2 regions of the Cryobacterium sp. TMT3-29-2 genome follow, and region 2 is predicted to be linked to the other one. Evidence: predicted binding sites of a transcription regulator. Region 2 holds the regulator's gene; the other holds the start of a gene.
The links. The regulator LexA, encoded in region 2, represses DNA repair genes until DNA is damaged. The targets are predictions, from matches to a motif close to TCGAACANNTGTTCGA.
Positions count from the first base shown of each region.

Region 1: a site for LexA is predicted at 2,655-2,670, ahead of E3O67_RS04415 (DNA polymerase III subunit alpha). Genes of this name have one in related genera too.

Region 1 is NZ_SOGK01000031.1:48,326-52,533, reverse strand. Features, by position in the region: gene E3O67_RS04415 (DNA polymerase III subunit alpha) at 1-2,615, opposite strand, end outside; gene E3O67_RS04410 (AI-2E family transporter) at 2,791-3,930, shown strand; gene E3O67_RS04405 (enoyl-CoA hydratase/isomerase family protein) at 3,981-4,208, opposite strand, start outside.
Region 2 is NZ_SOGK01000010.1:134,203-138,410, forward strand. Features, by position in the region: gene metE (5-methyltetrahydropteroyltriglutamate--homocysteine S-methyltransferase) at 1-1,133, shown strand, start outside; gene lexA (transcriptional repressor LexA) at 1,298-2,002, opposite strand; gene E3O67_RS01280 (LysM peptidoglycan-binding domain-containing protein) at 2,286-2,642, shown strand; gene E3O67_RS01285 (histidinol-phosphate transaminase) at 2,680-3,759, shown strand; gene hisB (imidazoleglycerol-phosphate dehydratase HisB) at 3,785-4,208, shown strand, end outside.

The DNA of each region.
Region 1 (4,208 bases), on a different contig from region 2:
TCCTGCAGCGAGGTGAACGGCTGGTGGCGCACGATGCGGGCGCGTTCGGCGGCCGTGCAGCCGGAGAGTTCCGGCAGGGCCAGACGGATCCCGCGCCGGCCGCTGTCGATCTGCTCCACCCGGTAGTCGAGGGCGCTGTATTGCACGTCCAGGCCCAGTACCGGCACGCCGAGCAGCCGCGCCTCGGCCACGATCAGGTCCTTCGGCCACATGCCAGGGGCGTGGGTGAGGAGTCCGGCCAGGAACACGGCGGGGTGGTGGGTCTTCAGCCAGGCGGACTGGTAGGTGGGTAGGGCGAACGCGGCCCCGTGCGCCTTGGCGAAACCGAAACTGCCGAACCCGGCGAGCACCGTCCAGGTGCGGTCGATCACGGCGGGCGTGAACCCGCGCTCGCGGGCGTGCTCCCGCACGTACGCCTCGATCCGGGGGAGGTGCTCCGGTTTGCCGAGGTGGCGGCGGAAGACATCCGCTCGGCCGAGCCCGCAGCCGGTGAGTTCGTCGAATAGGCGCATGACCTGCTCGTGGAAGATGACCACGCCCTCGGTCTCCCGCAGGAACGCCTCGAACCGGGGATGGATGTAGTCGGGCAGCACCTCCCCGTGCCGGGCCTGCAGGTATTTCAGGGGCATGTTGTTCTGCATGGGCCCGGGCCGGAACAGGGAGATCTCCACGGTGAGGTCGTTGAAGACCTTGGGCTGCAGCTTGCCGACCAGTTCCATCTGGCCCGGCGATTCGATCTGGAAGATGCCGAGGGTGCGGGTGGAGCGGATCAGTTCGAAGGTGGCCGGGTCGTCAAGCGGGATGCGGTCCAGGTCGATGGTCTCGCCCGACAGGCGGTGGTGTTCCTCGACGGCGTGGGCCATGGCCGACTGCATGCGCACCCCGAGGATATCGAGCTTGATCAGGCCCATCGGGTCCATGTCGTGTTTGTCGAACTGGGACATCGGCAGCCCCATGCCGGACGCCTGCACCGGGGTGCGGTCGAGCAGGGAGGCGTCGGAGAGGATCACGCCGCAGGGGTGCACCGAGATGTGCCGGGGGAGCCGGTCGAGCTTGATGGTCAGGTCGACCAGCAGGTCGAGCTGCGAGGAGGCGCGTACCTCGGCGGCCAGTGGCTCGAGCTCGGGCTTCTCGGCCAGGGCGCGGCGGAAGTCGCGCGCGTTGAAGCGCCAGATCTGCTTGGCCACGGCCGCGACCTGCTCATGGTTCATGCCGAGGGCCAGCCCGGCGTCGCGCACGGCCCCGCGGCCCCGGTAGGCGTTCGTCATCGACATCAGCGACACCCGATTGCTGCCGAAGGTGTCGAAGAGCTTGCGGTAGATGTCGTGCCTTCTGGCCGACTCGACGTCGAGGTCGATGTCGGGCAGGGTCTGCCGCTCGGGGGAGAGGAACCGCTCCCAGAGCAGCCCGTTGGAGATGGGTTCGACGGAGGAGGTGTGCAGGGCGTAGTTGAGTACCGAGCCCACCCCGGATCCGCGTGCCTGGATTCGGATGCCCATCTCCCGGATGATGTCCGCCACCCGGGCGACGGTGAGGAAATAGCCGGCGAAGCCGAGGTGCTCCACCGTCTTCAGCTCGTGCACGAGACGGGCGTGGGCCGCCTCCGCCAGCTTTCTGCCGGCCGGCGACGTGACGGGATACCGGGAGTCGATGCCGGCCCTGGCCCGGGCGTGCAGCTCGGTGAGCGGGTCGCCGCTGACACCGATGATGCGCGCCTCCGGCATTCGTGGACGGCCCAGGCCGATGTCGGTGTCCGGGTCGAGGCTGCACCGCTCGGCGAGCTGCTCGGTGTCGCGGAAGAGCCGGTCGACGGCGCCGTCGTCGTGCAGCCCGGCGTCGACGACCATGCGCGCCACCTGCCTCATGGCGCCCTCGGGTTTCAGCCAGGCCTGCCCGTTGGTCTGCAGCTGTTCCAGGTTCGCCAGCGCCGTCAGGGTGCGGGCCGCGTCGGCCAGGTCGGCGGTGACGGCCTCGTCGGGGGTGCCGTAGCGCACGGCGTTGGTGAGCACCGCGGGCAGTGCGGCGTGCTCGAAGAGGGCGAGCATGCGGGTGGCCGGCGTCACGCTGCCGGGACTGCCCGGCGCCGCCAGGTGGCACACGATCTCACCCACCACCGACTGCGGCGGCAGGGCGCGCAGCCACGCGGTGAGGCAGGCGCCGGCCGCGTCGGTGTCGCGGCGCTCGACCGATTGGCCCACATCGGAGGCGGGGCCGAGCAGCACGGTGAGGCAGCGGAGCCCGGCCAGCTCGGCGAGGTGCGAGCGCGCGATGCTGGGGGTCCGGCCGGCGTCGTGGGCGGCGCCGCTGTGCGCGGAACTGACCGCGCGGCAGAGGGCCGCGTAGCCGCGCCCGTTCAGATCGCCGTGGGCGAGCACCACGACCCGGCCCAGCGGATGCCCGTCGTCGTCGTGCACCGCGAGGTCTGCGCCCAGCCCCGGCCGGATGCCCGCGGCCGCGCAGGCGCGCACGTGCTTGACCGCGCCGTAGAGACCGTCTCGGTCGGTGAGCGCCAGGAAGGAACCACCCTGAGCCTGCGTCTGCTCGACCAGTGATTCGGGGAGGGTGACCCCGAAGTGCGTGGAGTAGGCGCTTGCGACGTGGAGGTGTGCGAACATGTGTGTACTCCTCTGGCAGGCAGGTTGACGGGTGATGGATCGAACAAATGTTCGATGTAGGGAGTGTACGTCAGTCGGCCGACACGCGCCAGTGGCAGTCCGGTCAGACGGTCCGGCCGGGCAGCCTGACTAGGCTAGGTGGCTCAGTCGCCGTTAGCCTCGTTTGGAGATCCCCATGACCACGCCCACTTCGTCCTGGACGGACTACCTCGGCCGGGCCGCCGTCCGCTCCGGCCAGGCCCTGCTGGTCCTCGCCCTGCTGGTGGTGGCCGTCTACGGGATCACGCAGCTCAAGCTGGTCTTCATCCCGCTCCTGCTCGCCCTGATCGTGGCGTCGGCGCTGCGCCCCGTGATGAGATTCCTGCTGGCCCGCGGTGCGAACGAGTCCCTCGCCGCGGCGATCACCCTGATCTCGAGCGTCGCGGTCTTCGGCGGCATCGTCACCCTCGTGGTGTTCGGCATCCGTGGTGAGTGGGACACCCTGTTCACCTCGGCCAACGACGGCCTGGACACCCTGCAGGAGCTTCTCACCAGCGGTACGCTGCCGATCGATTCCGCCCAGATCGATTCGGTGCGCGAGTCGGTCATCGACTTCGCGACCAGCAGCCAGTTCGGGTCTGGAGCTTTGGCTGGGGTCTCTGTCGCGGCCGAGATCGTGGCCGGCGTGGTGCTCGGCCTCGTCGTGCTCTTCTACTTCCTCAAGGACGGCCCCCACATCTGGAGCTTCCTCATCCAGCCTCTCGCCGGCAAGCGCCACGCACGGGCCGTGCGCATCGGCCTGAGCAGCGTCGACGTGTTCGGCAACTACGTGCGGGGCACGGCAATCGTCGCGTTCGTCGACGCCCTGTTCATCGGAATCGGGCTGTGGATCCTGCAGGTGCCGCTGGCACTGCCGCTCGCCGTCATCGTCTTCGTGGGCGCGTTCATCCCCATCGTCGGGGCGACGGCGGCCGGCATCCTGGCCGCATTGGTGGCCCTGGTCACGAACGACCTGACCACCGCCATCATCGTGGTGGCGATCGTGGTCGCGGTCAACCAGCTCGAGGGCAACTTCCTGTCCCCGGTGGTGCTCGGCAAGTCGCTGCGCCTGCACGGTCTCGTGATCCTGCTGGCCCTGACGGCCGGCACGATCCTGGGCGGCATCGTCGGCGCGATCATCTCGGTGCCGATCGCCGCCGTCGGCTGGGCCGTCATCAAAGCCTGGAACGCGCCCACCCTGCCGTCCACCCCGCCGCCCGTTCCGGAGCAGCCGGCCGTGTCGGTGGAATCCGTGCCACCCGGCCGGTCGATCGGGGCGTCCGGTGCCGCGGCCTAGCTAACCAATTCGACGGAGATTTTCGTTCACAACCGCCTTTTCGGCGTTTTCTAGGCTGTTTCGGGCAAAATCTCCGTCGAATTCGTTTGGGCCAACCCGAGCTCCTGCCCGCCGAGCGGTGCGAAAAACGCGGCGACGGATGCCTCCGTCACCGCGCCGAGACCGGCCGGCGACCACCGGGGGTCGCGGTCCTTGTCGATCACCTGGGCCCGGATACCCTCCTGCAACTCGCTCCGCTGCAGGAAGCGCAGCGTCACCCGGTACTCCTGGTCGAGCGC
Region 2 (4,208 bases):
TGGCTCCCGGCGTGCAGGACGGCGCCGTGCGGGAGCGCGCCGATGCGCTCACCCCGGCCGATTTCACCCGCGGCGACTACGAGGTCCGGGTCGCGACCCAGGAGGCTGCCCTCGGGCTGCCGTTCCTGCCGACGACAACGATCGGATCCTTCCCGCAGACCGGGGACATCCGTCGGGCCAGGGCGCAGCTGCTCAGGGGGTCGCTGAGCGCCACGGACTACCGGGACCTGATGCTTGCCGAGATCGGTCGCGTCGTCGGGCTGCAGGAGGACATCGGCCTCGACGTGATCGTGCACGGCGAACCGGAACGCAACGACATGGTGCAGTACTTCGCCGAGAACCTCGACGGGTTCGCGGTCACCGAGAACGGCTGGGTGCAGTCCTACGGCAGCCGGTGCGTGCGACCGTCGATTCTCTGGGGTGACGTGTCCCGGCCGCGACCGATCACGGTCGAGTGGTCGGCGTACACGCAGGGGCTGACGCCCAAGCCCGTCAAGGGGATGCTCACCGGCCCGGTCACGATCCTCGCCTGGTCGTTCGTGCGCGACGACCAGCCGCTCGGCGACACGGCCCGGCAGGTGGCCCTGGCGCTCCGCGACGAGATCGCCGACCTCGAGACGGCGGGCATCCAGATCGTCCAGGTGGACGAGCCCGCGCTGCGGGAGCTTCTGCCGCTGAAGCAGAAGGACCAGGCGGACTATCTCGACTGGTCGGTGGGATCCTTCCGCCTGGCGACGGCCGGTGCGGCCGACGCCACTCAGATCCACACTCATCTCTGCTACTCGGAGTTCGGGGTGGTCATCGACGCGATCCGCAACCTGGACGCCGATGTGACCAGTATCGAGGCGGCACGCTCCCGCATGGAGGTCGTGGGCGACATCCAGTCCCACGGCTTCGACCACGGCATCGGCCCCGGCGTGTGGGACATCCATTCGCCGCGTGTGCCGAGCGTGGCCGAGCTCACCGACCTGCTCGAGCGGGCCGTGGCGGCCATCCCGGCCGACCAGCTCTGGGTGAACCCGGACTGCGGCCTCAAGACCCGCGGCTACGCCGAGACCGTCGAGTCCCTGCACAACATGATCGCTGCCACCCGCATTGTCCGCGCCCGGCTGCAGGCCCCCGTCCCCGCCTAACCCGCTGCTCCACCCCGCCCTCAGGCCGGGCACGACCCCGAAACGGCTTTCGTGCCCGGCCCGAGGACCCTATGGCGACCCAACAAATCAAAGACTCCACGACGCTTGTCGAGCCTGCCGAGACCAGGAGGCAAGGGGAGCTGAGGTGTTGAAGTACTCCGACCCTAAACCGATCGCAGAACCGCCACAACCTTCCCCAGGATCTCGGCGTGGTCGCCGACGATCGGCTCGAAATTCGTGTTGCGGGGGAGCAGCCAGGTGTGGCCGTCGCGCTGGCGGAACACCTTGACGGTCGCCTCGTTGTCGAGCATTGCTGCGACGATTTCACCGTTCTCAGCGGTTTTCTGCTGCCGAACGACGACCCAGTCGCCGTCCATGATGGCGGCGTCGATCATGGATTCGCCGGACACCTTGAGCATGAACAGGTCGCCCTTGCCCACAAGCTGGCGGGGGAGCGGGAAGATCTCATCGATCTGCTGTTCGGCGGTGATCGGGATGCCGGCGGCGATGCGGCCGACGAGCGGGACCATGGCGGCATCGCCCACCTGCACGCCGGTGTGAAAACTCTCCGCGGTGCCGGAGGTCGTGTCCTCGGGCGACTGCGGAATCTCGATGAGCACTTCAAGGGCGCGGGGACGATTCGGGTCACGGCGCAGGTAGCCGCTCAGTTCCAGCTGATTGAGCTGGTGGGTGACGCTCGACAGGGACGACAGGCCGACGGCGTCGCCGATCTCGCGCATGCTCGGCGGATAGCCGCGCTGGCTGACCGAGCGCTGGATGACATCAAGGATTGCAAGCTGCTTCTCGCTCAGACTCTTGCGCCGTCTGGTGCCGCCCTTGTCGCGGGGACCGCTGGTGTTCTGCGCCACGTTCGTCGCTCCTCGTTTCGATGGATGCGCTGGCGGCAGGCAGCGAGTGCCGCCGATTCACGCGAATGTCGGGGGTGCCTGATTGAGTTTCAACCAACAATCGAAACTGTATCCGCGTCTTGCTCATAAAACAAACATGTATTCGAGTGGGTCGGAAGAAACTTTTCAGAAACAACCGAAAAGGACTTGATTGTTCGAATAATCGAATATACATTCGGAACATAAGTTCGTATCCGGCCCTCCCGGCCGAGAGCCGGATACGTCTTCACACAGGAGGTAGGAAATGAGCACTGCACTTGAATTGAGCGCCCCCATCGCGACCGGTCGCACCCGGCTCCGACTCACCCGGCGCGGTCGCGTCGTCTTCACGTCGCTGGCAGCCGCTCCATTCGTGGCCCTGGCTCTGATCGTCGCCCTCAACGGCGGCATCGCCGCCGCGGAGAACACGACCGTCGGTCGGGTGGCCACGGCCTTCGACTACGTCACCATCCAGTCGGGGCAGTCGCTCTGGCAACTGGCGGAGAAGGTCGCGCCCACGTCTGACCCGCGCGAGGTGATTGCCGAGATCGTGAGCCTGAACCAGTTGCCGTCCGACAGTGTGGAGCCCGGTCAGCGGTTGGCGCTGCCGAACGACCTCTAGACCCGCTCCGGCAACGCGCCCCGGTAGCATGGGGGGAGTGACCAGTCTCAACGATCTGCCTCTCCGCGATAATCTGCGCGGACTTACCCCCTACGGCGCTCCCCAGCTGCACGTTCCGGTGGCTCTCAACGTGAACGAGAACACCCACGGCATCCCGGCGGAGGTGGCGGAAGACATTGTGGCGGCCCTGGCCGTGGCGGTCACGACCGTGAACCGGTATCCCGATCGGGAGTTCACCGAACTGCGCGACGCCCTCTCGCGGTACCTCGGGCACGGCCTCACCCGCAAGAACATCTGGGCGGCCAACGGCTCGAACGAGGTTCTCCAGCAGGTGCTGCAGGCCTTCGGCGGCCCCGGACGGTCCGTGCTCGGCTTCGCGCCGACCTACTCCATGTATTCGCTGCTCGCCTCCGGCACCGGCACGCGCTGGATTGCGGGCGGTCGCGACGCCGAGTTCGAACTCTCCCCGGCCACGGCGGTCGAATGGGTCGACCGGGTGGCCCCTGACCTCGTCTTCCTCTGCTCGCCGAACAATCCCACCGGAACGCCGCTGTCCCTGGAAACGATTGCGGCCGTCTATGACGCCACCGACGGCATCGTCGTCGTCGATGAGGCGTACGCCGAGTTCGGTCCGGGCGACGAGCCGAGCGCCCTCACCCTGCTGCCTGGTCGGGAACGCCTGCTGGTGTCCCGCACCATGAGCAAGGCGTTCGCGTTCGCCGGTGCCCGCGTCGGCTACCTGGCGGCCGACCCGGCCGTGACGGATGCGCTCCGACTGGTGCGCCTGCCCTATCACCTGTCAGCGTTCACCCAGGCAGCCGCGGTGGCCGCGCTCGCCCACACTCCCGCCATGCTCGCCATGGTCGACGACATCCGCTCCCAGCGGGACCGTCTGGTGAGCGAGCTTGCCCGCCTCGGCTACACGCCCCGGCGCAGCGCGAGCAACTTCGTGCTGTTCGGCGGGGTCGAGGACCCCCGAACCACCTTCGAGGCCCTGATGGCGGAAGGCATCCTCGTTCGCGACGTCGGTATCCCGGGCCACCTGCGGGTCAGCGCGGGCACCGAAGCCGAGACCACGGCATTCCTCGTCGCCCTCGAGGCACTGGGGCGACCGTGAACGGCCGGGGCAATAAACTAGCCGCATGAGCTTCTCTTCAGCGACCACCTCGTCCCGTTTCGCCCACCTGCAGCGTGAGACGAGCGAGTCCAGCATCGACCTGTCGCTCAACCTCGACGGCACCGGTGAGTCCGACATCCAGACGTCGGTGCCGTTCTATGACCACCTGCTCACCGCGTTCGCGAAGCACTCGCTCACCGACCTCACCGTGCGCGCCCGCGGCGACATCGAGATCGACGTGCACCACACTGTCGAGGACGTCGGCATCCTGCTCGGCCAGGCGATCAAGCAGGCCCTCGGGGACAAGTCCGGCATCTCCCGCTACGGTGACGCTGTCGTGCCGCTCGACGAGGCCCTCGTCCAGGCTGTCGTCGATATTTCCGGGCGCCCGTACCTCGTGCATCAGGGGGAGCCGGCCGGGTTCGAGTTCCACCTGATCGGCGGTCACT